DNA from 2 places in the Haladaptatus sp. AB643 genome. Region 1 is predicted to be linked to the other one. Evidence: riboswitches for the same ligand, from Rfam matches in the RefSeq annotation. Region 1 holds a riboswitch; the other holds the start of a gene.
The links. Region 1 has a riboswitch for fluoride ahead of crcB (fluoride efflux transporter CrcB). Riboswitches for the same ligand answer to the same signal wherever they lie in the genome.
Positions count from the first base shown of each region.

Region 2: it holds a riboswitch for fluoride, as region 1 does, so the genes downstream of both, NKF25_RS08980 (DUF6062 family protein) here and crcB (fluoride efflux transporter CrcB) in region 1, are expected to answer to the same signal.

Region 1 is NZ_JAMYJW010000004.1:324,732-339,587, reverse strand. Features, by position in the region: gene rpoB (DNA-directed RNA polymerase subunit B) at 1-1,310, opposite strand, end outside; gene NKF25_RS10985 (DNA-directed RNA polymerase subunit B'') at 1,310-2,866, opposite strand; gene NKF25_RS10980 (DNA-directed RNA polymerase subunit H) at 2,866-3,093, opposite strand; tRNA gene NKF25_RS10975 (tRNA-Asp) at 3,380-3,452, shown strand; gene NKF25_RS10970 (group I intron-associated PD-(D/E)XK endonuclease) at 3,676-4,119, shown strand; tRNA gene NKF25_RS10965 (tRNA-Asp) at 4,202-4,274, shown strand; gene NKF25_RS10960 (COG1361 S-layer family protein) at 4,655-6,175, shown strand; gene NKF25_RS10955 (MMPL family transporter) at 6,182-8,659, shown strand; gene NKF25_RS10950 (universal stress protein) at 8,696-9,127, shown strand; gene crcB (fluoride efflux transporter CrcB) at 9,129-9,491, opposite strand; gene crcB (fluoride efflux transporter CrcB) at 9,488-9,928, opposite strand; fluoride riboswitch at 9,938-10,006, opposite strand; gene NKF25_RS10935 (DUF87 domain-containing protein) at 10,054-11,082, opposite strand; gene NKF25_RS10930 (Ig-like domain-containing protein) at 11,159-11,644, shown strand; gene NKF25_RS10925 (DUF1697 domain-containing protein) at 12,087-12,620, shown strand; gene NKF25_RS24460 (hypothetical protein) at 12,686-13,927, shown strand; gene NKF25_RS10915 (class I SAM-dependent methyltransferase) at 13,977-14,609, shown strand; gene NKF25_RS10910 (protein-L-isoaspartate O-methyltransferase) at 14,634-14,856, opposite strand, start outside.
Region 2 is NZ_JAMYJW010000003.1:352,868-367,723, forward strand. Features, by position in the region: gene NKF25_RS08905 (right-handed parallel beta-helix repeat-containing protein) at 1-445, opposite strand, end outside; gene NKF25_RS08910 (amidohydrolase family protein) at 613-1,488, shown strand; gene NKF25_RS08915 (helix-turn-helix domain-containing protein) at 1,568-1,840, shown strand; gene NKF25_RS08920 (GNAT family N-acetyltransferase) at 1,920-3,032, shown strand; gene NKF25_RS08925 (TylF/MycF/NovP-related O-methyltransferase) at 3,098-4,021, shown strand; gene NKF25_RS08930 (DUF4177 domain-containing protein) at 4,056-4,271, shown strand; gene NKF25_RS08935 (hypothetical protein) at 4,264-5,292, shown strand; gene NKF25_RS08940 (twin-arginine translocation signal domain-containing protein) at 5,289-5,711, shown strand; gene NKF25_RS08945 (dihydrolipoyl dehydrogenase) at 5,772-7,139, shown strand; gene NKF25_RS08950 (hypothetical protein) at 7,214-7,369, shown strand; gene NKF25_RS24200 (helix-turn-helix domain-containing protein) at 7,428-8,063, shown strand; gene NKF25_RS08960 (hypothetical protein) at 8,070-8,312, opposite strand; gene NKF25_RS08965 (hypothetical protein) at 8,471-9,142, opposite strand; gene NKF25_RS08970 (hypothetical protein) at 9,293-9,499, shown strand; gene NKF25_RS08975 (manganese-dependent inorganic pyrophosphatase) at 9,566-10,489, opposite strand; gene NKF25_RS08980 (DUF6062 family protein) at 10,609-12,039, opposite strand; fluoride riboswitch at 12,176-12,240, opposite strand; gene NKF25_RS08985 (alpha/beta hydrolase) at 12,348-13,334, opposite strand; gene sod (superoxide dismutase) at 13,519-14,121, shown strand; gene NKF25_RS08995 (helix-turn-helix domain-containing protein) at 14,259-14,856, opposite strand, start outside.

The sequences.
Region 1 (14,856 bases):
TCGCCGGTGAACGCGGTTCCGTCCACGCGACGGCCTTCCATCGCGCCGACTTTTCCGCCGATCATCTCCAGCACGTGACCGACCGTCATCCGCGACGGCAGCGCGTGCGGGTTGACGATGAGGTCCGGGACGACCCCTTCCTGCGTGAAGGGCATGTCCTCCTGCGGTGCGATGTGACCGACGACACCTTTCTGTCCGTGTCGCGACGCGAACTTGTCCCCGAGTTCCGGGATTCGCTCGTCACGAACGGACACCTTGGAGAGCTTCGAACCGTCCTCGCCCTCCATCAGCGTGACCGTGTCCACGACGCCGGATTCGCCCGAGCGCATCGTGACGCTGGTTTCGCGGCGTTTCTGTGGCGACAGGCCACCCATGTCGTCCGGCTCTTCGAGGAATCGCGGCGGACTCGTCTTCCCCAACAAAACGCTGTTCTCGTCCACGCGCGTCTCGGGGTTGACCAGTCCGTCCTCGTCCAGATGCGTGTACGCGTCCTCACCGCGGGCACCGCGCACGTCGTCGCCCGGAATCTCGAAGCGGTCTTCCTGTCCACCAGGGTATCGGCGTTCCTCACCCTCGTAGGTACGGAAGAAGTGCGAACGCGCGAGCGCGCGTTCGACGGACCCCTTGTTCATGACGAGCGCGTCCTCGATGTTGAACCCTTCGTAGCTCATGACCGCGACGGTGAAGTTCTGTGCGGCGGGTCGGTCGTCGAAACCGATCTGCTCCGTCGTCTGCGTCTTCACCATCGAGAGCTGCGGGTAGTGGAAGAGGTGCTGTCGCGTGTCCGGGCGAATACGGTAGTTCGCCGACGGCAGACCGAGCGACTGCTTCATCATCCCTGCACCCATGGTAATCCGCGGGCTGGCGTTGTGCTCCGGGTACGGAATCATCCCGGCACCGATACCGAAGATGAGTTGCGGGTCGATTTCGAGGTGCGTGTGGTCCTCGTTCAACTCGGTGTCATCGACGGCGACGTAGATGTCCTCTTCCTCCTCGGCGTCGATGAACTCGATCTTCCCACGCTCGACGAGGTCTTCGAACGAGAGGTCGCCCTGCTTGAGCGCCTCGGTTTCCTCGTCCGTGATGCGCGTTTCGCCGTCCTCGACCACGAGGAGCGGGCGGCGTGCGCGCCCCGCGTCGGCGTTGATGATGACCTCGCTGGTGCGTCCCTTGACCGAGACGTTGACCATCTCGCTGACGTCGCCCCGTCGGCGCGCCTCGCGGACCTGATCTGCAAGCTGTTCGGGGTCGGGGTGTGTTCCGACCAAACTGCCGTTGACGTATACTTTGGCTTCTCGTCCCTGACTCATCAGTCTGCGCTCCCTTCGATGCTCTCGATTCCGGGAATCCCCTCGACGCCCATCGACGAGAGTTCCTGTTTCAGTTCCTGTTCGTCCTCGATGTTCTGGCTGAGTTCCATCGCCTGCGCGAAGTTCTTCACCAGTCCACAGTTCGGCCCTTCCGGCGTCTCGGACGGGCAGATGCGACCCCACTGGGTCGCGTGCAGGTCACGTGCCTCGAAGTGAGGCTGCGAACGACTGAGCGGACTGCGGAGACGGCGAAGGTGTGACAGCACACCCATGAAGTCCGTCCGGTCGACCAACTGCGACACGCCGGAGCGGCCACCGACCCAGTTCCCCGTCGCGATCGGGTGTTCGAGACGCTCGGTGAGAACGTCGGACCGAACCACCGTGTTCACGGACAGTTGTCGGTTACGCATGTTCGCGCGTTCGAGCTGGTACTTCACGTCGCGTGCCAGCTTGTTCAGCGCCGTCCGGAACAGGTCCTTCATCAGGTCGCCGGACACTTTCAGTCGCTTGTTGGCGTAGTGGTCCTTGTCGTCCGAGTCGCGCCGACCCAGTGCGAGTTCGAAACACGCCTCGGCCATCCGGGCGAGGTAGTACGCCTTGTTGATGCGAACTTCCTCCTCCTCGACACCGTCCTCGTGGAGGTGCGGCAGGAGATAGCGGTCGATGACGTAGTTTGCCCGTTTCAACTGGTAGTTTTTGCCCTGTCCGGAGGCGACCCGCTTCCCGAGGGTTTCGATTGCCTCCTCTTGTGTCTGGACTTCGGCGGCCTCCAGATTTTCGAGCATGAACTTCACGATTTCCGGGTCGTCGGAGACGCGGTGGACGATCTCCTCGTCGGATTCGAGTCCCAGCGCACGAACGAGCGTGACGAAGTTGACGCTTCCCGAAACGGACGGGAACGACACTTCGAGCAGGCCGTCACGCGAGCGCTCGACCAGAACCAAGGCACGGTATCCTCGGCGCTGGCTGAACGTCTTTGCGACCTGAATTTCGTCGCCGTACTTCGTGTCGTACTCGGCGAGAATCTTGTTCGGTGCCAGGTCCTCGGAGGTCATCAACACTCGCTCCGAACCGTTGACGATGAAGTAGCCGCCGGGGTCAGCAGGGTCCTCACCGATTTCGACCAGGTCGTCCTCGTCGAAGTTGGCGATGTTACACTTCTCGGAGCCGACCATGATCGGCATCCGTCCGACCTTCGTCTCGGTTGAATCGACGACACGCTTGTCGTCGCCTTCGCCTTTGACGATGGTCATCTCCATGAACACCGGTGCGGAGTACGTGATGTTACGGAGGCGTGCCTCCTGCGGGTAGAGGAGTTCTTCACTCCCGTCCGCTTCGCGTACGCGCGGAGTAACCACACGAATGTCGCCGAGTTCGACGAACACCGGTTCCTCTCCTTCCTTGTCACCGATGTCGGTGTCGATGATTCCCTTCTCGGTAACGACTTCCTGCATACCTCGGTTCAGGAAGGCGTTAAACGAGCGGTAGTGATGCTCCGCGAGTCGTTCTTTCGAGAAATACTCCCTCGATAGTTCGCGTCGATCTTGCTGTTGCATTATTCCACCACGAGTCGATACACGACTGCTCGTTCGGTCGTTCGTGAGTCGCGGACGATTTTGATAACGTCACCCGGCTCTGCGTCGTCGGGCAGTGCGGGGTCGGTCCGTTTGATCTTCGGCAGGTCTGTACTCTTGATGTCGTATTCCGCGAGCACTTCGTCGATTTCGTCCGAATCGACGATGGTGTGCTCCGGAACCATTTTGTGTTGGCTTACGTCTACCATGTGTGCACGAGTTTCCGGCTAGCGGGAGAAATGGCTATCACGAGATACTACAGGGTATTACACGTAGCACTCATTTAAGGCTTGCTAAATAGGGTTCGCACACGCTCGGCTATCCCGAATACCTCCGCACCGGACGGAGGCAGCCAACTGAACACTGCTATCTACTCCGTTCTGGTATAAATGGTTTGGGCAAGCGGGATGCGTTAACATAGCTCGGTACGAATCCACATACGGAGCGTCATTGGAAAGCCTTAAGAGTACTAGCCAGAAAGAAGTGAATGCGAAGGCCCGGGTGGTGTAGTGGCCCATCATACAACCCTGTCACGGTTGTGACGCGGGTTCAAATCCCGCCTCGGGCGCTTTCTGAACTTTCAACTCTCGAACAGAGTCATTTCTACTGATTTCTGTGATCTTCGATTCTTGTGTAGGCTGAAGCATTACATGTACCGTTGGCTCTCGCCCGTAGTTTACTACCCCTTCTACCCCTTCGGTAATTTCGATACCTCGTGAAAATCGATTTCGGAAAATTGTCCCTCTCACCGAAATAGTCAATATACTTGATATAGCTCATTAATACGACAGATGAGATGCTCGGGTGAGACAAATACGAAGGATAGGGGAGATGAAACCGAGGCGAAAGTCATTCACAAAATGATCTCGCATGGATACAGCGTTTCAATCCCATTTGGCGACAATGACAAATACGACTTGATAGTTGATGATGATGGACAGTTATATCGGATTCAGTGCAAAACGGCATGGCAGAACAAGGAGGAAACGATACGATTCAATACTCATTCACAAACAACTAAAGAAGGAAATTATCACGAAAATCCATATCACGGAAAGATCGATGCATTCGTCGTTCGTTATCCAAGAAACGGAAAAACGTACTGGATATATGTGAATGAAGCAACAGTACAGAAAATGGAACTTAGATTCGATGCCAAAATCGACCATCCTTTGATCAATTGGGCGAAAGAGTACGAGTTCACGGGTGAAATCCCACCTAGAAAGTGTGCTTAATATTCACCCACGTAACGTAGTACCATAGAGCGACGAAATCGACACCCCTTAATAAGGGCGCGAGAAAGAAGTGAATGCGAAGGCCCGGGTGGTGTAGTGGCCCATCATACAACCCTGTCACGGTTGTGACGCGGGTTCAAATCCCGCCTCGGGCGTATTTCTTCCGAACTCACCGACGAGCAACGCATCCACGTTGCTCGTCTCCCAGTGAGGACGAAATCGCCAGCGAATTTGAATCAGACTGAGGTTCTGCGCCGTGTGTAGGTCCTCGGGTGTGGTTCAAATCCCGCCTCGGGCGCTTTCTAAACTCTCAACTCTCGAATAGAACCATCCGTCTCCTGAGACGTGATTTCGGGACGAAATCCCACTCCGACACGAGGCAAACCTATACAAATGGTGGCGTCGTGACAGGTGTGGGGGACGAACGAATGGCACGAACGGGGGAGACGGTTCTCATGGGATGGGGCGGATGAATCGTCGGGTAGTTGTCTCGCTCATTCTGGTATTGCTGGTCGCTCACGGCGGGTGGACGGTTATGGGACGCACGGCAGATACGGCGGCCAGTCAACAGGGGACGCCGAACCCGACGGGATCGTTCAGTATCGTCTCGACCGCGTCGAACGTGCCGATAAACGGGTCGGGAAACCTCTCGATCACGTTCGTCAACACCGGACGCGACGTTTCCAACGCGAGTGTTCGAGTGCGTTCGCCGAACGAGAGCGTTCGGTTCGGCCCGTCACAGACCGCCAGCAAGTTCGTCGGTAACTGGTCGAAGGGCGAGCGAAAAACGGTGAAGTTCGGCCTACTCGCGGAGGAGTTCGCACAATCCGAGAACTACCCGTTTCGGGCGACGGTGTCGTACACGACCGCGAACGGTTCTCGCGAGCGAACGGACCCGTACACGTTCGACGTGCGGCCGACCGAGCGGGTTCGTTTGGAGCGGTTCGAGGTGACAGCGATATCCTCGAACGTGCAGGCTGGCGACACGGGGACGGTTTCGCTGACCGTCGAGAACACCGGACGGGACGTTCACGACGCCGTCGTCTCGCTACAGTCGTCGAACGAGCAACTCAGTTTGGGGCGGTCGCCGAACGCCAGCCAGTTCGTCAGTCGGTGGTCGTCCAACGAGCGGCGAACGTTCCAGTATCGCGTCACGGCGAGCAACGACACGGTCGGCGGTAACTACCCGTTCAGCCTCTCGATCTCCTATCGGGAGAACGGAAGTCGGAATCAAACGAATCCCCATCTCGTCGGCATCATTCCCGACCCAGAACAATCGTTTTCGGTAGGTGACTTGCACAGCACCTTACGGGTGGGACAGCAGGGGTTCGTCTCCGGCACCGTGACCAACGAAGGACCACAGCGCGCCCCGAACGCCGTCCTCGTTCTCGCGCCCCAGCGCGGGAACACCACGTTCTCACCGACCGAGACGGAGTACGCGCTCGGAACGCTCGATAGCGGCGAATCGAAACCGTTCGACTTCCGTATCGACGTGAGCGACACCGCCGACCGCGGTCCGCGACAGCTCTCGTTCGTCGTGCGCTATCAGAATCAGGACGGCGACCCGAGGCAGAGCAAATCGCTCGACGCACGGATCGATGTCCACCCCCGGAAGGACGAGTTCCGGATCGATGCGAACCGGGCGTCGGTCGAGGCCGGTTCGACGGGGACGGTGTCGCTCGTCGTCACGAACAACCGGAACGAAACCCTGCGGAACATCGACGCACAGGCGTTCGTGGACAGTCCGTTGACCGTCAACGACAACGAGGCGTTCATCCCGAAACTGGAACCGAATCAGTCGGCGACGATCCGGTTCGACATCGGTGCCGATGGTGGGACGCTCCCGAACACGTACCCGGCGTCGGTCGATTTCCAGTACGACACGCCGGACGGTGAGACGAAACTCACCGACACGTACTCGGTTCCCGTTCGAGTGACGTCACCGGAACGCGGTGGCGTCCTGTCGTTCGTGAGCGGTTCGAACGGGATTCTCGTCCTCCTCGGCATCGCGGTACTCCTCGTTCTCGTGGCCGTGTTCGTCCTGCGCAGGCGGTGACCCCCAATGGTGGACTATCAACGCGTTATCGACTGGCTCGACGTGTGGATCGCCGAGCGGTCGAAGACCGTTCTGCTCGTCTTTCTCGTCCTGACCGCCGTCTTTGGTGTCGGACTCGTTCGCATCTCGACCGAATCCGGGACGAGCCAGTTCACCGAAAACAGCCCCGCACAGGAGGCGTTCGACGCCGTCAACCGCGAGTTCACGCCACCGTTCGCGGCGGAAAACGGGAGCACACAGCTCATCCAGACCGGCCGGAACGTGCTCTCGAAACCCGAACTATTGGCGATGCTGGAGGCTCAATACCGCCTCGAACAGCGGACCGACCTCCGGGTTTCCTCGACGACGAGCGCCGCGAGCATCGTGGCACGAACCATCGACCCGAACGCGACGACGCTCGAAGCACAGGTGCGAACCGTTCGGCAGGCGACGCCGACGGAGATCGAAATCGCCGTTCGGCGGGCCTCGGGAACGCCCGGTTTTCGAACCCTCTTGAGCAAAGACTTCAACCCACGGGCGGCCTCGGCCTCGGCGACGATCGCCGTCGTCGATCATCGTATTCCGCGTGGACTCTCACAGCAAGCGGGTGCCGAATCGAGCGCGAACGACCCGCTCACGCGGATTCAACTCCGCTCGGAATCCGTCGTCGGGAGCGTCGATAGCGACATCCGCGTGTTCGGTAGCGGCATCATCTCCTCGGAACTGTCGAGCGTCACGTTCGATTCGCTCATCATCGTCACGCCCGCGGCCGCGATCCTGATACTCGTCTTCTTGATCTTCGCCTATCGTGACCCCTTGGACCTCCTGCTCGGGGTCGTCTCGCTGGTGATGACCGTCATCTGGACGCTGGGGTTCATGGGCTGGATCGGGATTCCGTTCACACAGTTGCTCGTCGCCGTGCCGCCCTTGCTCCTCGCGGTCGGTATCGACTACGGCATACACGCCATCAACCGCTACCGGGAGGAGCGTGTCACCGGACTGGGAATCGGGAGGTCGATGCGGCGAACGACCGACCAACTGCTCGTCGCCTTCTTCATCGTTACGGGGACGACCGTGATGGGGTTCGGGTCGAACCTCACGAGTCGCCTGCAACCGATTCGTGAGTTCGGATTGGTCGCCGCGATCGGCATCTTCGTCACGGCGCTCATCTTCGGTATCTTCCTCCCGGCGGCCAAGGTCGAAACCGACCGACTTCGATTCCGGTACGACCTTCCCGTGTTCGGCCTACGACCGCTCGGCGAAGAAGGGTCCGCACTCGGGCGACTCCTGCAAGTCAGCGTCACGCTCGCTCGGCGTGGTGCACCGTTCGTTCTCGCGTTCGCGCTGCTCGTGACGGTCGTTTCGGGGTACTACGCCACCGGCATCAGCACGTCCTTCTCGAACGAGGATTTCCTCCCGCCGGAACAGACGCCGAGCTATCTGCAATCGCTGCCGGAACCGTTCGCGCCGGGGACGTACACCGTCACCCAAACGACGAACTTCCTGGACGAGAAGTTCGCCGCCGTTCAGGGCGACACCGTGACGGTGTACGTTCAGGGACCGTTACGCGAGGATTACGCGCTGGAATCGATTCAGCACGCGAACCACAACCCGCCGAAGGCGTTCGTCCAGAGGGATCGACAGGCGAGTTCCGAGAGCATCATCACCGTCATCCGGAACTACAGCGCTCAATCACCCGAATTCCGCCGACTCGTTCAACGGAACGACATCGATCGCGACGGCGTTCCGGACGATAACCTCGGCACGATTTACGATCGGTTGCTGTCGTCGCCCGTACGGGACGAGGCGCTCCAGTACATCACGGCGGACCAGCGGCACGCACAGGTCGTCTACTCGACGAAAAGCGGTGCGTCGCAGGATGCGGTCGCTCGTGATGCCCGAACCCTCGCGGAGCGATATCGTCTTCACGCGACGGCGACGGGCGAAACCGTCGTGTTCCAATCCATCGCGTCGATCATCTTCGCCTCGGCTCTCAGGAGCCTCATCACCGCGCTCATCGCGACTGCCGTCTTTCTCGCGTTCGTCTATCGCGTGCTCGTCGGGCGGGCGGCCTTCGGTGTGATCAACCTGCTTCCCATCGTCGTCGCCGTCGCACTTCTCGCCGGAACGATGCGGCTGTTCGGCATCCCGTTCAACGCGCTTACCGCAACCGTTCTCGCGATTGCACTCGGGTTGGGAACCGACTACTCCGCCCACGTCGTGCATCGGTTTACCGACGAGTTCGAGCAGGGAACGGACGCGTCCGAACGCCCGACGGACGACGACGTGTTCGACGCCCTCACCCGAACCGTCCGCGGCACTGGCGGTGCGCTGACCGGCAGTATGCTAACGACGGTTGCCGGGACGGGAATTCTCGTTCTCGCCATCACGCCAGTTCTCGGTCAGTTCGGTCTCGTGACGGCGTTGAGCATCTTCTACTCGTATCTCACGGCGATCCTGTTGACGCCATCCGTCATCGTCGTCTGGTATCGCTACTTCCTGTAGAACAGTTATTTCCCTGCCCGCCGAAGGTAGAACGGGATGTACGACGAGATACTCGTCCCGACCGATGGTAGTTCAGAGGTTACCGACGCCATCACGGAAGCACTCGACCTCGCGTCGTTTACGGGTGGGAGGGTTCATTCGGTGTACGTCGTCGATACGCGGGATTACAACACGCTCTCTGACACGAAATGGCTCACCATAGAGCGCGACCGAACGGAACTGGGAGAAGCGGCGATTTCGGACGTAACACGGGTGGCGGACGAACGGGACGTACCGCTAGCAACGGAACTCCTGCGCGGAATTCCCCACGAGGAAATACTTACCTACGCGGACGAACACGGAATCGACGTCATCGTGATGGGGACCCACGCCCGAACCGGTCTCGAACACTTCCTGAACGGGAGCGTCACCGAGAAAGTCATCCGCAATACCGACCTGCCGGTACTCGTGATTCGAGTGACAGCGTAGCTTAGCCGAGCAGTTGGGCGACGCCCCACGCGAGGGCGATAGCGAGCATGGCACCGACGAGGTTGCCGAGGGCGTTGGTCGCCGCGCGGAATCGCTCGCCGGTCTCCCACAACCGAAACGTCTCGAAGGAGAACGACGAGAACGTCGTGAACGAGCCACACGCACCGGTGCCGAGCAGGAGCGCGAGTTGATTTCCGAGGGAGAGGAACGTCACGAGACCCAGAACGAAACTCCCCACGACGTTCACGGTGAGCGTTCCGATCGGGAACTCGTCGGCATCGATCCGTTCGCTGACGAAATGGCGGCACAGCGCGCCTATCGCACCGCCCGTCCCGACGATGTGGGCGGGATCGAGCGAACTCATTCCGGCACCTCCGTTTCCGTCGTTTCCTGCTCTGCCATCTTCTCCGCTTCCTTGCTCCTCCCGTTGACGTTACGGGCGAGCGTCCGGCCGAGCAGGACGCCCATCAGTCCTAACCCGTAGTTCGCCGCGACGTTGCCGATCATCCAGAGCGGCGACGCCGCTTGCGTCGTCTGCACTGCGAACGTGCTGTAGGTCGTAAACGATGAGAGGAACCCGGTGCCGACCACGACGTGGGTTTGGTCGGCCAGATACCCCATGTAGATGGCCTCGTACAGGATGAATCCCAGCGCGAAACTGCCGGCGACGTTCGCGATGAGCGTCCCCGTCAAGCCGGGTTGGACGAGGCTGACGAAGTAGCGGAGGTTCGACCCCGCAAACCCGCCGACGCCAACCAATAGCAGAACTTCTAACGTGTGTAGTGGATGTGTACGTCCCATATCTGTCGCTCTCGAAAAGGAGTCATCAGCCGACGTGTTCGGCGGTTGGGGGAGGCGGACTCCATCGCCCGGTTAGTCACTGTTCCCTCCCGAATCCACTTAACGAACTCGAAAGGAGCCGGATATTACCGGTTTGCGAATTCGCTCGCGCTCGGACTCCCGCCGCCGTGTTCGACGTGTCGCTCCCGAATCCGTATCTCGTGGACGTTTTCGGTCGCGTCGTCCACGACGAGGGCTGCCCCCGGTGTTTCGGGCATTCGGTCGGCGAACGACCCGTGCATGTACGTCGGGCGAGCACGGGCCAACGCCTCGCGGTCGGCCCGTGAAGTCAGTCGGTGGGCCACGAGCAGGTCCGACTGGGAAACCGCCACGTCCGGAAGCGCCGCGGGACGCTGGGTCGCGGCGACGAAACTGACGCCCGGTCGTCGCCCCCGAGTCAGGATGGTTTCGAGCGCCGCCCGGGCGATTCCATCGAAGAACGCGTGCGCCTCGTCGACGACCAACCACGGAAGTGTCGCTACCGATTCCGTAATCCGGGCACGATACAGGTCGTCGGCAATCGCCCGAACGACGGCGTTCATCGGCGCGTCGTCGTATCCCGAGCAGTCGAGTATCGTCGTCGACGCCACACAATCCGTCGCGGTGAGTCCATCGGGCGAAAACACGTCCCACGAGTCGGCGAGCGCGAGATGGTTTCGGGCGGTGCGGCGGGTAGTCCGCGCGACGTCCGCGTCCAAGACGTATTCGTGCATCCCGGCCAGCGACCCCGTCTTCGCGGCGGCCTGCCACACCAGCGACCCGGCCGAATCCTCGTGATCGAGTCCGAGCAACTCACACCACGCACGCGGGGAAAGTGCGTCCGCCGACACGCGAGGGTTCTCGACCACGTCGAATCCGGAGACGTCTGCAAACGTCCGGAACGCCCCCATCGGGTCGGCGACGACGGGGGTGACGCCCGCCGTCTCCGCGAGTTCCTCGATCAGCACGCCGAGCGTGTAGGATTTTCCGTACCCGCGCTTGCCGACGACCAGCGTGGCGTGTGGTCCGTCCAAATCGATCCGAACCGGCGCACCTGCACTACCGTCTCGGGCGCGATAGGTGCCGAGACCTCCCGAAACACCCGTGTCGCCCGTTCGCCCCAAAACGTCGGTCATGTCGGGTGTTGGTTTCGACCTCCGGTATAAACCTTCGTCCGAAAGTTTATATCTCGAACCGGAACCACTCCGGGCCATGTCAGTGCGTCAGCGGCTACAGCAGGTGAAGCATCGCCGTGGGATTCGGGCGTTTCGGTCGGACGAGCGGGCCATCGAGGGACTTCCCATTCGGTTGGTCATCGCGCTCGTCGTCGGCGTCGCAAGTCTCGGGGTGATGATGAACATGTTGTCGGGGCTTCACGGGTTGACGGTGAGCGAACTCGACGCGAAACCGTCGCCCGAGGTGGTCCACCCGGGCTATCACTCGGTCGATATCTCGGTCATCGATTCGGACGGCAACCCCGTCACAGGGGCGACAGTCGTCGTGAAGAGCGATTCGGCCACGTTGAAACACATCCAGACCGCGACGACGGGCGACGATGGGAAAGCGACACTGTCGATACGTCCCGGATTGGGACCAAATCAGGACGATGGCACGCTCGAAATCGACATTAAACCACCCGCGGGAAGCAAGTTCGAGGACAAGCAAGGGAACACGAAAATCCTGGTCGTGTCCGGATAGGAAACGGGTGATGGACCGTGAATCCGCTCGGGACTCCGGATCGTTAGGCGGTTGTTTCCCGCGCAGTAGGTTCAAAGAAACAGCTCAATTCAAATAGTAACAGCTATCAACCCCCTCCTTCTACCGTGTTCCATATGGCAATGGCTCGTTGTCGACACTGCGGTCTGCAGATGATCGGCACGTCTTACCCTGTAGCGACGAAGTGGTATCACGACCATCTCCGCGACGAACATCCGAAGGCGTGGCTGCGCGCATAGTTTGACTCGATGACTGCGATCTGAATCGCTGTTCTTCCTCCGTTCGTGGGGAGGCATCTCGATTAAGGAGACCATTCTATCGTGTCGTCCGGCGAACACTCGAACGGTTCCCAATCGAGTACCCCGTCTACCGGCGAAAAGTACGTTCTTTATGACGATTCCCCACCATCATGGAGTGATACCCCATGACGACGTACATCGCTTTTCTACGCGGCATCAACGTCGGCGCGCACAATCGAATGAAGATGGATGCCCTTCGCGACCTCTGCCGATCGCTCGGATTCGAGCACGTTCGAACGTACATCCAGAGCGGGAATGTCGTGTTCGAGACGGACGATTCGGCCGCGAACGAACTCGAAGACGAACTCGTGGATGCCGTCGAAGCGTCGTTCGGGTACGATATCTCGGTCATGGTCAGGACACGCGATGAACTCCACGAAATTATCGGCCGATGTCCGTTCGCGCAACCGGAGGACGAGACGACGAAGCTGTACGTCGCGTTTTTGAACGATTGCCCCGATGACGAACAGATTCGAACACTTTCGGCCGCCGGGAACGACGCCGAGGAGTTCGAAACTATGAACCGCGAAGTGTACAGCCGTATTCGAACGGACGAGCGGAAAAGCGGCCAGTTCACCGATGTCGGGGATGTTCTCGGTATACCCGCGACGCGACGCACGTGGAACGTGGTTACCAGGGTACACGAGTTGGCGCGGTAAATCCGTCCCTCGTTTCGACCCTGTCGGCCTTTTCGTTTTTAACTCGTGATGGCCGTAGTAGACGTATGTCCCGGAACGAGGGAATCGAGCGTGGAACCCGAAACGCGCTCGCCGCGTGGATTCTCGTCGCCGTGATCGGTATCACCGTTCTCGCGAGCGTTCTCGGCGGGGATTTCCTCTGGGCTGGTCTCGGTCTCGTCGCCCTCGCGCTCGCGCTGGTTCCCGTCGGAGCGTACCACCGCCCGACGACGATGGTGCCGTGGGAAGCGCTCTGTTTCGTCGCGATCCCCCTCCTGAGTGTCCCGTTCGGTTCGATTCTTCCGCGCTCCGTCGCGACGTTTCTGACCGTCGCGGGGCTTGCGCTGGTGCTGGCGGTGGAATTGGACGCGTTCACCGAAGTCGAACTCTCCCCGTGGTTCGCGGTCCTGTTCGTCGTCATCACGACCATGGCGATCGCCGGTCTGTGGGCAGTCGTCCAGTGGGTCGCCGACCGGACGCTCGGTATGCACGACTTGCACGGACTCCAAAGCCTGATGTGGTCGCTGCTCGCCGCGACCCTCGCCGGTCTCGCGGCCGGAATCGTGTTTGCGACGTACTTCCGGCACATCGATTCGCGCCGGTTCGGCTTTCGGGATGGCGGCAAGCGACGCGACTCGGAGGAGACGACGGCCGTCCAGTCGTCGGACGGGTGGCTCTCGGATGAGCAACAACGGTTGCTGGTGCGGTCGCTTCAGGTGGTCCTCGTCGGCGTACTGGCGTACGGCCTGTACCGAGCGAACGTCGGCATCGTCGTCAACACGGCAGTCGCGCTCGCGCTGATGGAGTTACCGGCGGTGCTCGAACGGGATTACCACTTGCCAGTCGATACCGGCCTAACGCTTTGGATCGTCGTCCCGGTCTTTCTGCACGCGGTCGGGACCGTCGGTCTGTACGAGTCCGTCGGCTTGTGGGACCAGTTGACCCACACCCTCTCCTCGTCGCTCGTCGCGGCGGCGGGCTACACGACGGTGCGGGCGCTCGACGTTCACGCCGATTCCATCTACCTTCCGCGGAAGTTCATGCTGCTGTTCATCCTCCTCTTCACGCTCGCGTTCGGCGTGCTCTGGGAACTGCTGGAGTTCGGACTCGGCGGGTTGGCGACGATGACGGGAACGGGGAGCGTCCTGTCGCAGTACTCGCTCGAAAACACGATGCTCGACTTGGTGTTCGACACCGTTGGGGGTGTCATCGTGGCCGTCTGGGGGGCGACGCACCTGTCGAACGTCTCCGATGCGGTCGCCGCGCGGTTGGATGCCGGGGCGGAGTGACGGACGACGGCCTAGAAGCCTATGGAACTCCCGTGCCTCGATTCCTGTAATGAGTTCCCCCGAAGACGGATTCGACGAAGCGTACACCGGAACACCACCGTGGGACATCGGTCGCCCGCAGTCGGCCATCCGCTCGCTGTTCGAGCGGGACGAAATCCCGTTCGAGGGACCGATTCTCGACCTCGGTTGTGGAACCGGAGAAAATTCGCTCTTCCTCGCCGACCGCGGATACACCGTTCTCGGCGCCGATGCGTCCCCACGAGCCATCGAGCAAGCGAAAACGAAGGCGGAAACCCGTGACGTCGCCGGGGATATCGACTTCCGGATCGAGGATGCACTTTCACTGGATGGCGTCGAGGATGATTTCGGCGTCGTCGTCGACTGCGGCCTGTTTCACGTCTTCGATGACGAAACCCGACGAACGTACGTCTCGTCGCTGGCGAGCGCCGTCGCGCCGGACGGGTACGTCGTCATCCTCTGTTTCAGCGACCAGGAACCCGGTGAGTGGGGACCGCGACGAATCAGCGAGGAGGAACTCCGGACGGCGTTCGAGGACGGGTGGGAAATCGTGAAAATCGACCCTGCACGGTTCGAAGTCAACGCGCAGGGTGAGGACGTCTCACCGTCCAACGACGAGAGCGTCGAAGCGTGGCTCACGGTGGTTCGACGCGCCGTGAAATAACGAATATTCGCCGCTTCTCGGGAGCTACAATCCGTCGCCGTCCCAGTCGATCCATTCGTGTTCCCAGCCACGACGGGTCTGGAAGTGGCGTTCCGCGAACTCGCGGTCCTCGCGGTCGGTTCGGTTCCGTTCGATGGTATCGGCCTGTTCGCCGTCAACGAGGAGCGGCGAGAACGCGACGGTGCCGAACTCATCCGCGACTTCGGGGGTCCCATCACGGGTGCGCTCGACGGCGGCCAACCGCTGT
Region 2 (14,856 bases), on a different contig from region 1:
AACTCGACGTGACGTCGTCCGGCGTGTCGAGGACGATAGTCGCGCCGGATTCGACGCCGACCATCCCGAAGTCGTGGAGTCCGTTTCCGTAGTCGAACGTATACTCGGTGACGCGGAAGGTCCCCTGCGGGAACTCCAACTTCGTGTTGCTCTCCAAGTGATTTCCGAGGATGTCGTCGATCGGTTCCTCGCCGGTGGGGTCCATCCCGAGGTCGTCCACCACGTCGTAGGTGGTATCGTACTGGAACTCGTCGGCGGTCACGGTCTGGTCGGTTAGGTCGGATGAATCCGTGTCCGCGTCGTCCGGCGTGGTAATCGGGGTGGCTAGCCCGGTGAACGTACCAGCCGCGGCCAGCGAGCCGGTCGCGGCTTTGAGGTACGTCCGCCGGTGGAGCGTCGCGGTTCGTTCGCTGGGTGTGTCAGGTGTGTCGGGAGTCTCGGGCATCTTCAACAGAGAGGGAAGAATAATCCATAAAATCAATTCGTGATTTTATTACTAAAAATAGTAATCATTGTCAGTAGTGATATAGCTACATCCATCGATCTTCGGTTCCATCCGACGGTTAGCTCCGTGTCGTCCATCTTTTTCACCTCTCCTGCGAACTCTCAGGTATGACGCTCGACGTACTCGCCGAGGAGGACGAGCCACGAATCATCGACACGCACGCCCACCAACCGACGAAGGAGTTTCTGGAGGACGCGGGCGGGAAGATGATGGAGGACGCGGCGAACAAGTTCGGCGCGAAGATGGAGACGGACACCTACGACTCGCTGGTCGAGGAGTACCACGAGGCGGGCATCGGGAGAACGATCCTGCTCGGGTGGGACGCCGAGACGAACACCGGCAACCCGCCGGTGCCGAACGACTACGTCGCCGAAATCCGCGACGAGTACGACGACTTCTTCATCGGCTTCGGCAGCGTGGACCCGCTGAAGGACGACTGTGTGGAAGAAGCCCACCGGGTCGTCGAGGACCTCGACCTCTCGGGGTTCAAGTTCCAGCAGATCGCACAGGGCTTCGACCCGAGCGCCCCCGAACACGAGGAACTGTTCTCGACCATCGAGGACCTCGGCGTGCCCTGCGTCTTCCACGGCGGTAACTCGACGCTCGGCGCGGGCGCACCCGGTGGCCGTGGACTCAAGATCAAGTACGGGAACCCGATGATGATAGACGACCTCGCCGCGGAACACCCCGACTTGCAAATCCTGCTCGCCCACCCTGCCTTCCCGTGGGAGAAAGAGCAACTCGCCATCTGCCAGCAGAAGGGCAACGTCTACATGGACCTGTCGGGGTGGCTCCCGAAGTACATCGACGACCAGGTGCTCCACTACGCGAAGACGCTGTTGCAGGACAAGGTTATGTTCGGGACCGATTACCCGATGATTCGACCGCAGAAGTGGCTGGACCAGTTCGAGGAGTTGGATTTCCCTGATGACGTACAGCGCAAAATCCTCTGGGAGAACGCGGAGGAATTCCTGGACCTCTGAGCGGGGAGCGTCATACTCTCCGCAAGCCGCCGATTTCAGGCGACGTATAACAAAGGCGGTTCGACCGTGACGTGCCGTAATGATCGAAGACCGTGCGGTATTCGAATTGGAGGCCCCTCCCCTGACCGAACTTCCTTCGCCGCGGACGAAACTGGTGTACCTCTATCTGTCCGTCGTCGGCCGCGCGACGGTCGAGACGATACACGATACGCTGGGGATCGGATATTTGGAACTCTACAGTTCCCTGCGTATCCTCCGGGAGCGTGATTTGGTTCGAAACGGGCGGAACGGATTTTCCCCCCGAAACCGAGCCGATTTCGATGGCAGTTCCATCGGCGAGCAAATCCTGTGATGGACAGTAACGGAACCCAGTCGAACGTTCTTCCTCCACATAACTATGTACGGAACGAGGGAACCCAGTTCGTAAGCCGATGTCCGTACTAAACCGAGTCGAAGACGAGTACGTCGTTCGCTGGTACAAGCCGAGCGACCTGTCCGGGTTCCTCTCGCTCGACCGGGCCGTCTTCCACCGACGCCGGAACGAGGCGTGGTTCCGGTGGAAATACGTGGACAATCCGTACGTCGATCACGTTCCGGTGTTGGTCGTGGAGAAGGACGGCGAAATCGTCGGTGCCCGACCGTTTCTCGCGTTTCGCATGCGCGTCGGTTCCGGGACCGTTCTCGCGCTGCAACCGGCGGATACGATGGTCCACCCGGACCACCGGCGGCAGGGGCTGTTCACGCGGATGACCAGCCACGCCATCGACCACTACGGCGACGGCGAACCGGCGTTCTTCTTCAACTTCCCGAACCAGCGTTCCCGACCCGGGTACCTCAAACTCGGGTGGCAAATCGTCGGCGACCGCGAGACCTACCACCGGATTCAGAACCCGACTGCGTTTTTGGGCGACGAGGACGGGGTCGGATCGGGGTTTCTCGACTACGTTCTCCCGCTCACGAACGACGTTCACGGCCTGTATCGCTCCGCGGTGGGAGATTCCGAGGCGTTTTCCATCGCCCGTCGTTCGGGGGTCGAAGCCGGAGTCCTCGCCGACTTGTACGCGACGAACCCGCCCGAGGCGATTCACGCCCTCCGCGACGAGACGTTCTACCGGTGGCGATTTTCGAGCCCCGAATGGGAACGGACCACGTACGTCGCGTCCGATTCCGGCGACCCGGTCGCCGGAATCGTGGTACGAAAGCGGACGACGTCGGACGGCGTAACGGTGGTTCAACTCGCGGACGCCGTCCCGATGGTCGGCGGCGACTCGCGGGATAACGCGTTCGTGGCGCTACTCGCCCGAATCGTCCGCGACTACGCCGACGCGGACCTCGTGTCGGTCACGAACGGGACGATTCCCCCGGAGGTACTGATTCGGTTCGGGTTCGTCGGCGACGCGGGACCGCCCCTCTCGTGGCTCTCCGACTTCGACTGCCGCCTCGTCGCGCTCCCGCTCGATGACGATGGCTGGAGTGTGGGGGGAACCCGTCTCGGACTGCGGTCGAACTGGCACATCTCGTTCGCCGAGCGGGATACCGCGTAGGAACCCCTTACCGATGGCTCGGAAGGACCATAACAAAACTCGGCTGTCGAGAACGTTGGCGACACATGAAGCAAACCGCTCGAGCCGCGATTGCTGCGATCTCCCGACTGTACCGATTCGCCCTCTTGGTGGCGAGCATGCCGGTCGTCCTCGCCGAATTCTTTCGACCCGAAACCGGAGCGGAGTACGGGGTCGGATTCTTGGACAAGGTCGTCTTGGCCGCGAGGATGGCACGGAACAACGTCGAGATACAAACCGGTTCGACGTTTCTGGAACACCTCGTTATCGCCACGAAAGTACTGACGATACCGCCCGACGTGGAGGGGAGTCTGGTCGAATGTGGCTGCTACAAAGGTGGTAGCACGGCCAACCTTTCGCTCGTCGCCGGACTCTGTGACCGGCCGCTGGAGGTGTTCGACTCCTTCGAGGGAATGCCGGAACCGAACGAAAACGACCGGGAGCACACACTGATCAAATCCGAGCAGGTCCACACGTACGACGAGGACTCGTGGGGCGCTCCGATAGAGGAGGTACAGGAGAACATCGCCCGCTACGGGGATATCTCCGTCTGTCGGTTCCACCCCGGATACTTCGACCGTTCGATGCCCTCCTTCGAGGAACCGTGTGCGCTCGTCTTTCTCGACGTCGGACTGCGGGAATCGGCCGAGACTTGTCTCGAACACCTCTGGCCGCTGTTGGTGTCGGGCGGCTACTGTTTTACACACGACGTGAAACACATGGAGATATCGACGCTGTTCTTCGACGCGGACTGGTGGCGGGAAACGCTCGACAGGGAACCGCCGGGACTGGTCGGTGCGGGAAGCGGTCTCGGACTGCATCCCGAACACAACGGGTTCGGAAGCTTGCTCGGATATATAGTCAAGGACCCGACAGCCTCGATGTACGAACTGGTCGCTGAAGACGGAGAAGACGAAAATTGTGTCGAAATAATCCGAAAACGGGACGGGGAGACCGGGCCACAACAATGATTCTCGTTCGACTTGACCGAGTAATAGAGAGTGAATGCGAGACAGAAATGAACGGGAGTGGGAGTACCACACCATCAGGCCGCCGCGGGGGAGTACGAAGAAGGAATCCATCGACCCCATCAACGACCTGAACGAACTCGGTGAAGACGGCTGGGAGTTGGTGACGACGATCGAGTACGTCGGTGGGGGGACGAAATACCTCGTCTTCAAGCGACCGGCGTGGAGGGGTGACGACGACGAAGATGAATGAGAAAGACGACAATGACAACGAGATCAGCACCGCGAACACGATGCGCGAGCGGGCGGGCGAGAGTCGAATCAAACTCTGGCTCGTCCTCGGGGCACGACGGCTCGTCATCACGGGGTCGATGGCGGTGCTCTTTTTCATCGCGTTCGTCCTCGCCGGGACGTTTCTGTATCCGCCGCTGAAATCCGCAATCGCGACGTCGGACACCATCGAGACGATGTTCTCGACCCTGCTCGGTGCAAACATCACCGCGACGACGCTCGTCGTGACCATCACCCAGTTGGTCATCTCACAGGAGAACGGCCCGCTCGGCGATCAACGGGGACGGATGAGCGACGCCATGGACTTCCGAGGCTTCGTCAGCGAGATGATCGGCCACACGACGCCCTCGGACCCGTCGAAGTTCCTCCAGGAGATACTGGACACGACCGAACTTCGGGCGAACGAACTTCGGGACGCAGTCAGCGAGGACGGGAACAGCGACCTGCTCGACGAACTCGACGAGTTCATCGACAGCCTCACGGGGAACGCCGACACGGTCAAAGAGCAACTCGACGGCGCGAAGTTCGGCACTTTCGACGTGCTGTTCGCGGCACTCGATTTCAACTACTCGTGGAAAATCTTCCACGTCGAGCGGATGCGCGACGAGTACGGGGACGACCTCTCCGACGACCAACACCGGAAGTTCGAGCAGTTGAAGACCTCGTTGTCGATGTTCGGCCCGGCGCGCGAGCACATCAAGACGCTCTACTTTCAGTGGGCGCTCATCGACCTCTCGCAGTTGATTCTGTACGCCGCGGTTCCCGCACTGTTCGTTGCGGGGTCGATGCTCGCCTTCGTCGGAAGCGGGACGTTCACCGGCACGACCCTCGGATTTTCGGATATCCTGTTGGTCGTCGCCGGGGCGTTCACTGTGTCGCTCATCCCGTTCATGCTGTTGGTCTCCTACATCCTCCGCATCGCGACGGTCGCAAAACGGACGCTTGCCATCGGGCCGCTCATCCTGAGGGATTCACAGCGATGACGGGGAACGACGCGGGCGAATCGAAAAATCGGCGTTCACGTCGAACGTTCCTCGGTGCCGTCGCCGCGGCCGGACTCGTCGGGACGAGCGGTTGCGTGACGCTCGACCCGAAGGCACGTGTTTCGGGGACGGACGAATCGAAGATTTTCGAGAAGGTCTCGGTCAGCGAACCGTGGGCCAGCGGCCGGGTGAGCGCGAGCGTGAGTCTCACCCCTGCGGCGACGACGGAGTACGGCGTTCGGGAACTCACGGTCATCAGTTCGAGCGGGAGCGAGTTCGACACCGGCACCGTCCAGAGCGGACAAACCTCGAAGACGGTGTTCGTCCCGGTCGGGAAATCCACCCTCTCGGCCGTCGATTACGACGGGAAAACGGTCGATTCGGTGACGGTGACCGTCGGCGGGAACAAGATTCTGTAGCGTTTCGTCGGTGCGGAAGTTCTTGATCACCCCCGCCGTAAGGGGTTCGAGGTGAACGAAATGGATGACTACGACATCGTTGTCATCGGCGGGGGAACCGGAAACAAAGTCGCGCTCGCCGCCGCGGACCGGGGGGAAAGCGTGGCACTGATAGAACGCGGCCCGCTCGGCGGGACGTGTGTCAATCGTGGCTGTAACCCGTCGAAGACGCTTATCCACCGCGCGGACGTGGCGGAGACGGTCAGACACGCCGGAGAGTTCGGTATCGATGCCGACCTCGACCGTATCGACTTCCCACGAATCGTCCACGAAGTGACGGAGATGACCGACGGAAAATCGGACGAACTGAGACACGCCATCGAGGAGCGCGAGACCATCACGCTGTATCGGGACGAGGCCAGATTCGTCGGTGAGCGTACCCTCCGCGTCGGTGACGAGGAAATCCGGGGGGAGAAAGTCGTGGTCGCCGTCGGAGCGCGTCCCGCGATTCCACCCATCGACGGACTGGACGACGTGGATTACCTCACGAGTACGGATGCACTCCGTCTCGACAGGCGGCCCGACCGATTGGTCGTCATCGGCGGCGGCTACATCGCCGCCGAACTCGGCTACTTCTACGAAGCCCTCGGAACGGCCGTCACCATCATCGGTCGGAGCGACGTGCTCGTTCCGTCCGAAGACCGTGAGGTTGCCGAGACGTTCACCGAAATCGCCCGCCGCCGGCACACGGTCCACGTCGGCTACGAGGCGACAGCGGTCACGCAGGCGGACGGACAGGTGACGGTCACCGCGACGTCGGACGACGGGGAACCCATCGCGGTCACCGCCGACGAGTTGCTCGTCGCGACCGGTCGCCGACCCAACACCGACCGACTCGACCCGGACGCGGCCGATATCGACCTCGACGAACGAGGGTACGTCGAGACGGACGAGTATCTGGAGACCAGCGCCGAAAACGTCTGGGCACACGGGGACTGCATCCGACCCTACCACTTCAAACACGCCGCCGACCACGAGGCCAAGTACGTCGTCAAAAACGCTCTCGATGGGAAGGGCGAGGCGGTCGATTACACGGGCATCGGTCACGCCATCTTCACCTCGCCGCAGGTGGCGGGCACGGGAGAAACGGAAGAGGAGTTGGAGGAGGCTGGACAAGAGTACGCCGTCGGGCGCTGTGACTACCGCGACACGGTGATGGGGAACGCGCTCAGGGACCGAGACGGGTTCGTCAAGGTACTCGCCGCACCGGACGGGGAGATTCTGGGCTGTCACATCGTCGGGCCGGACGCTTCGACGCTGATTCACGAAGTCCTCCTCGCGTTGGCGAGCGGTTCGGGAACCGTGGACGACGTGACCGGGACGATTCACATCCATCCGGCACTGAGCAAGGTCGTGCTGAAAGCGTTCGAAGACGTCGAATACCGGTGAAACGCGATACCCGAACCGTTCGGTCGAACATGTTCGCGTGAACTGGGACGGTGGTCGACACCCTCCGTTTCGACATGGAACGACCCCGCGTCACTGCCGTTTTTGCACCCGTAATTGTGGGCGGCAACACCTTCCTGCTGGCGGCCGTCACTCACCTCGGCGGACCGCTTGCACCGTGGTCGTCCACGATACGTCAGGGCACGAACGACGTATCCACTCGTGAAACGTAGGGAATCCACGCGCCAGTACCGCAGATGCGACTAAATCAGCAGTAACCGAGACCTAACCATGCCCAAAGCCCGCGTAAAGTTCAAACCGCCCGGAACCCGGCCGTTCGACCTGTTCGGGTTCACGGCCGACCACCCGGACGACGAGTTCCGAATCCTGAGTAACTACCCGACGGAGGAGGGGTTGTACGTGATTTTGGAGGCGACGATGGCGAATCCGGAAGCCGTCGTCGACCTCTTCGAACGCAGTCCCATGTCCTACGAGGTGCTCCACGCCGACGAGCACACGGCGCTGATTCAGTACCTCTTGCCGTTCGTCCCGCCGCCGCTCCGTGCGGTCTTTTCGTCGGGGAACCTACCGCAGTTCCCGCTCCTCGTGCAGGACGGGTGGATACTCACGGACTTGACGACGACACAGGGTCGGTTGTCGGACTTCAGGGACGAGTTGGAAGCCACCGGCTTCGCCTTCGAAGTCGTCTCGGTCACACAATCGACGGACTCGACCGAACTGCTGACGGACCGGCAACGGCGGTTCATGGCCGAAGCGCTCGAACGAGGGTACTACGACACCCCACGTGACTGTTCGCTCACTGACCTCGCCACCGCGCTGGACGTGAGCAAATCGACGGCGAGCGTCGTGCTTCACCGTGCGGAGGAGACGGTCGTCAAGGAGTTCTTCGCCGAATCGGCCGACTGAACGGGGTCACGAGGTATCCCGCTGGGCGATGGTTCGTGTCTGCCCGGCGGGTTCGGCCACCGTCTTCTGGGGCGTTGGTTGCGTGCACTCTTCCTCGCTACCGAATCGGATCGATGTTCCGAGAACGTTCGACGACTCCCGTTCCTCGATATCTATCGAATCGAGGACTCGGTCGCCGAGCGTCTCTGGGAGGGCAGATACGTCGTACGCCTCGTTGATCGACTGGGCGTCGAGGGTACGGCGGACCACACTTCCATCTCGGAACTTGTATGAGACCAGCCAGATGGACATGTGAGTTCGATACTCTCTTCCACAACCTTTGGTGAAAGCTTTGTGGTGAAAATCCGCGAATAATGTGAAAATATTTTATCAACAAGTGGAAGGATTAAACATGGGGTCGGCCGAATTCACCGGATTCGGCCGGGTGAGAGTCGCCGTAGACGCCGGTAGGATCCAACCTTGCGATAGCGCCGATACTGGATCAGGATGCCCGACCCGACGAGGAGCAACCAGAGCACCTCGTTGGACCCGAGCGTGGACCACACGTTGGCGTGGAAGACGGGCAGGATGTCGCCCCACTGGCGAGCGAGTTCCTGGAGGATGGTCGCGCCGAGGAGACTCGTCACGACCGTCAGGAACGGGAGGTAGAACTGCCAGACGAGGATACCCACGACGGCGGCGACGAACAGCGACCCGACGACCGGGTCGACTGTTCCGGAAAGCAACGGAACCGAGAGACCTCCCAGTTCACCACCGCCGCTGAACGACGAGTAGGCGACCGACGCGGCGGCGATAACGCAGACGCCGACGATGGCGAACCGCTGTGCGGAGCGAGCCAAGCGACTACCGATGTACCCGCCGATGAGGACGCCGACCAGCGAAACGAGCAACATGTCGTGCGGAGCGATGCCGAATCCGGGGGCGAGCGTTCGTGCGGCGAAACTACCGAACAGGGCACCGCCGAGGCCGCCGACGAGCGACGTGAGTTGCGTCACGAAGGAGTAGCCGAAGTACGTGAACGCGAGACCCACGACGACCGCCAGCGCCACGGCGAGGGTCGTGAAGGAATCGAGGACCATCTGTGTTCGTGTTACTCTGGTTCTCCGTTCCGTTAAATGGATCGGTGAACTATCAGCTGAAACGTGATTGAGTTAATGAACGATTCGTCCGATGTTCGTCGGGACCGTCGTACACAATGCATTCGTACTGACCGACAGATCTCGTGAAACATGGACGAATACATCGAACGACTCCTCGAAGCCGACGGGGAGTACACCGTGTTCTACCACGCAATCGCGGCCGACGATGGAACCGTCGGCGACGAACTCGGAATCGAGGGGGAAACGATCAAGGACGCCGCGTGGTTCGACGCGATGCCGGACGAGGCGTTCCAACCGGACCGAATCAGTGACGTGCTCGACGAGAGCGAGAGCTGACGAGCGTGACAACACGGGGATGCACAAAATAACGAACGAGGGGCACTCAAAACCCCTGCCGTCGAATCAGTTGAACGCGTCTTCGAGCGGCGGGACGACCTGCTTTTTGCGGGACATCACGCCGGGCAGGAACGCTTCGCGGTCCGAGAACGTCGCATCCAGTCCCGCTTCCACGGTGTCCACACCGTCTCCGGCGACCAGTGCGGTGGAGTCCTCCTCCAGGAGGTCCGTGACGAGCAACAGGAACACGGTGTACTCCCGCTCCTCGGTCACGTCGTCCATCGCGGCGAGCACTTCCTCGCGCTGTTCCAACACCACGTCCGGTTCGACCGTTTCTACCTGTCCGATACCGACCAGTTCCGAGCCGAACTCGAACTCCTTGAAGTCGCCCACCACCATCTCCCGTGGGCTTTTCTCGCCGAGTTGGCTCTTCCGCTGGAGCAGTTCCTTTCCGTACTCCTCGTAATCCACGCCCGCGATGTCCGCGAGTCGGTCGGCGACGACTCGATCCCGCTCTGTCGTCGTCGGGGATCGAAGAACCACGGTGTCGCTCAGCAGTCCGCTGAGGAGGAGACCGGCCGTCTGGGAGTCGATCTCCACGTCCGCCTCGTCGTACAGTTCCGTGAGGATGGTAGCAGTGGAGCCGACCGGTTCGGTTCGGAAGAAGATCGGACCGCTGGTTTTCACGTCGCCGATCCGATGGTGGTCCACGACTTCGACGACCTCCGCGTCCCGCGCCCCGGAGACGGTCTGGCTGTACTCGTTGTGATCGACGAGGATCAATTGCTCCCCGTCCGCGTCTTCGAGGAGGGTCGGACTCTCGACGTTCCAGCGTTCCAAGACGAACTGGGTTTCGGGGTTCAGTTCACCGGCGCGTGCGGCAATCGCGTCCGTTCCTTGTGCCTGTTTCAGCCCTGCGTAGGCGAGTGCAGAGCAGATCGTGTCAGTGTCTGGCTGTTGGTGACCGATGACGTAGGTCGATTCTGGCATATGGGTACATCGTTTCCCCAATTGTATGAACGCTATTATCCTGGCGAGCGAAACGCGCGATCAAATGACGTAATAAACACACATTCTATCCTTGATGGCATGGGGACTTCCGAGTGAACTCACCGTTCACCGCTCGGAGCGTCGTCCGGGGGTAACGGCGTATATCTGCCCGAAAACCGCGCGATTGCGCGAAGCCACGCACGCTGTTCGGTACCCTTTCTTTCCGGGCGCACATCCCACGCTTGCTTGCGTTGTGCCTCCCGAAGTTCCCACTGGAGACGGGCCACTTTCGCCGCTTCGTCCGACCGCAGCAACGCCGCACTTTCGGGGGACGGACTCCGTGCGAGCACGTAACTACAGTGGTTCAGGCACAGTCCGTAGCCGTCCTCGAAGGCTCGCCGAAATCGGGGCTGTTCGAGCAACGCGAGGAGCAGTTCGACGGCACGGTCCCGTGCCGTCTCCATGCGGTCACAGACCGGACACCGAATGGGCCGTCGTATCGCTTCACGCGCCCGCGTCGTCCCATCGTCGCGCAGACGAGGGACGAACCGTCGCAACGAGTCCATGTGAGCAAGTGTGGCGGATACGTCCTCCCGTGACTCTGGGTCATCATCGAGGAGTCGCATCGCACGGGTGAGTCTCCTGGCGACCGGGTCCGACGCGGCGTCGGCGATGGCCATCGCGAGGTCTGTATCGCCGTACCGGACGCATCCCCAGACGTGTTCGCGACACGTCGGGAGCACGTCGTGTAGTCGGTCGCCGTCGCAATCGGCGTGTAGCAACCACGCGAGCCAGGTTTGCCACGCGCGACTGACTTCGAGACAGACCGGACACCCATCCCCCGAATCGAGCAAGGCTGTGAAGTCACCGACGGGGTCCCGAGTCGCGTTCGGGTCCACGTCCGGGGGCGGAAGCGCGGACGGGTGGATGTCGTGGCCGACCGTGAGTTGGAGCGCCGTTTCGAGTTCGGAGGGGAGGCTGGAATCGGTCGCCGTCGTCGGATTTTCCCGCATCGAGCGAACCGTCTTTCGAACGTCGTGGAACTGTCGCCGCTGAACGGGCAGGAGGGTGTGAAAGAGCGACGGCGAGACCGTCGCCGCCAGCGAGCGAAAGTGGGGAAAGCAGGCGATACCGGGGTCGCCGTACTCCGCCGCGCTGGTTTCGAGTCCGTGTCCGAGAAACGACACCGTCCGGTCCCCGGCGCGCTCGAACGATGCGCATGCCGGACAGGTCGCGAGTGACGACCACGTCGTCCGGTCGATTTCACCCGCTTCGAACCGTGAGAGGGTTCGTCGGCTGACGACTTCGTGAGCGGACGTCATCGGCGACCTGCTCCGTGGGGAGTCGGCGAGCAATTCACCGTGATCGACACAGAAGCCGAGCGAGTTCGTGAGCGCGTCGAGCAGTTCTCGTTGGTGGTATCGCTCCGCGATGAACCAGAATCGAAACTCGGCCTCGTGGTTTCGAAGGTGATCACAAACCGGGCATCCGTCGTGCGTGAGCGCCCGAAGGAGTTGACGCTCGCTGACCGTAGATGCTCGTTCTCCCACGGCTACTCACCGCCAAGAAACCGCGCATCCGACGAACGCCGTCGTTGATACTTCGTGCGGTGCGGCGTTCGGGATGGTACTCGCCAATCGGTTCGACGACGATCCGCGTACGAAACTGGCATCATGATTTTGAACGACCTTCGCAGGGATCGTCAGCCAGTTTCGTGGCGGTTGAAGGAGGACCCCATCTCCCGCGATAGCGTCTCACTAGTGGGTTGCGAGGATCATAAGGAGTTCGACGGGATGAGTCACGTGGGGCCCCGAAATCAGCTGATTCGCGTCGAATCGTTTCGGGGGTCGCCGTGGTCTCAGTCGAACGCGCCGCGGAGCGCTTTCCCGGCCCGCTGGCGGACGTCCTCCGCCGCTTCGACGCCCGGGAACGGGTCGGCGAGGCGGCGCATGTTGGCGAAGTCGTGAATCATGCTGTCGTAGTTGGTGTGATCGACGGAGACGCCGGCGTCGGACAGCGCCTCGGCGTAGGCGTACCCCTCGTCGCGGAGCGGGCCGTATCCGCAGGTGAACATGGTCGTCGGTGGCAGTTCCGAGAGAACCCGTTCCGTAGCGCGGAGCGGAGATGCACGCGGGTTCGCACCGTCGATGTCGTCCCGGAGGTAGTGGTTCCAGAACCACACCATCCCTCTCGCGGTCAGGAAGTAGCCGTCCGCGTTCTCCTCGTACGATTTCGTGTCGAAGGAGTGGTCGGTGACGGGATAGAACAACACCTGGTGCTCGATTTCGGGCGCGTCGACCCCGTTCTCGACGGCCATCTGTGCGACGACGGTCGCCAGGTTGCCGCCCGCGCTCTCACCGACGACGGCTATCCCCTCGCCCGCTCCGATTTCGTCGGCGTTGTCGGCGGTCCATTTCGTCGCCAGATACGCGTCCTCGACGGCACCCGGGAAGGGGTGTTCCGGGCCGCATCGGTAGTCCACGGAGACGACGACGCAGTTCCCCTCGTTTGCGAGCGACCGCGCGACGCCGTCGTGTGTGTCGAGGTCACCGGCGACCCAGCCACCGCCGTGGAAGTAGACGGCGGCGGGAAGCGACTCGTCGGGAGCAGGGTCGTAGATTCGCACGCGGATGTCCCGGGCGTACGCCGGAATCTTTCGTTCGTCCACCGATTCGACCGACTCCGGCTTGACGTCGGGGGTGAACAGTCCACCGAGCAGTGCGCGGGCCTGTTCGGGCGAGAGTTGAGTCAGGTCGGGTGCACCCTCCTCGACCAGCGTATCGAGAAGCGCCTGTGCATCGGAATCGAGTTCTTGAGCGCGTCGCTCTGCAGTTGTAGTACTCATCGAATGTCGTATGCTACCGATGTGCATAATCTCGTTGGCCAGCCGACAGGAATGTTCTATTTCGGACCGGTTCGGAACGGTACTTCCGATATCGTCGCAACCCACAATCGACAGATATCCTACTTGAATTCGTTACAGGAAATCCTCATACTACCACTGTACGTACCCGGATATGGAGATACAGATGAGCGATTACGAACTACCACCACTCCCGTACGACTACGACGCACTCGAGCCGCACATTTCCGAACAGGTGCTCACGTGGCACCACGACACCCACCATCAGGGCTACGTCAACGGCTGGAATAGCGCCGAGGAAACGCTCGCGGAGAACCGCGATTCCGACGACTTCTCGTCGTCCGCAGGAGCCATCCGGAGCGTCACGCACAACGGCAGCGGACACGTTCTGCACGACCTGTTCTGGCAGTCGATGGATCCCGACGGCGGCGACGCGCCCGAAGGTGCGCTCGCCGACCGTATCGAGGAGGACTTCGGTTCCTACGAGGCGTGGAAGGGCGAGTTCGAGGCCGCCGCGTCCGCGGCGAGCGGATGGGCACTCCTCGTCTACGACTCGTTCAGCAACCAACTACGAAACATCGTCGTGGACAAACACGACCAGGGCGCACTCTGGGGTAGCCACCCGATTCTCGCACTCGACGTGTGGGAGCACTCCTACTACTACGACTACGGTCCGGACCGCGGCGACTTCATCGACAACTTCTTCGAGGTCGTCGATTGGGAGGAACCCGCCGACCGCTACGGGCAGGCCGTCGAACTGTTCGAATAACGCCACCACGACGAACATTCCAGACTACGGTAGGCACTCTCGCCGCCGACCCCTTCCGTCGAAGTAGACGGCGGCGAACGGGATTTCTCGGGAGAAGCCGTCTGTTCGAACACGAATCGGACGGGACTCCCACCGTCTCAGCGCACGAACTCCGACCGAAGAACGTCGGTGACGAGTTTTATTTCTGCTTTCTGGAGGTGCTCCGAAGCCGTGTTCGGCGCACAGTCGAGGCGAGCGGCCACGTCTTCGTGTGTCGCGCGTCGCGGGTGTTCGTAGTATCCGAGGTCGAACGCCGCCAGGAGCGCCTCCCGTTGCCGGTCGCTGAGCCCGGAGAGTGGCGTTTCGCGGCTTCTATCGAACTCCCCGATCGCGCTGATTTCGAGCGCGATCTCCGCCGGAAATTCGTCGACCGCACGCTGAAGAACGGCCGCGCTCCCCACGATTCGCGCGTGAACCTGTCCGTCGCGGTAGAGTAGCGGCTTTGCGACTACCAACCCCTCCCGCGAGATGGTTCCGACGAGCCCCTGCAACAGCGGAACGACGGTGGGTTCGAGTACGGCGAGGAGCGTAAATCTCCGCTCGGAAATCCGCGTCGTATCGACCGACCGCATACCGAGGACGTCGGCCGCTTCGTCCCGAAATCGCTCCCGCTCACCGTCGACTTCCAGGAGGGCGGTAACTGCGTCGTTGGAGAGGTTCCAGTCGTACAGGCGCGCTTCGTCCACGAACGACGAC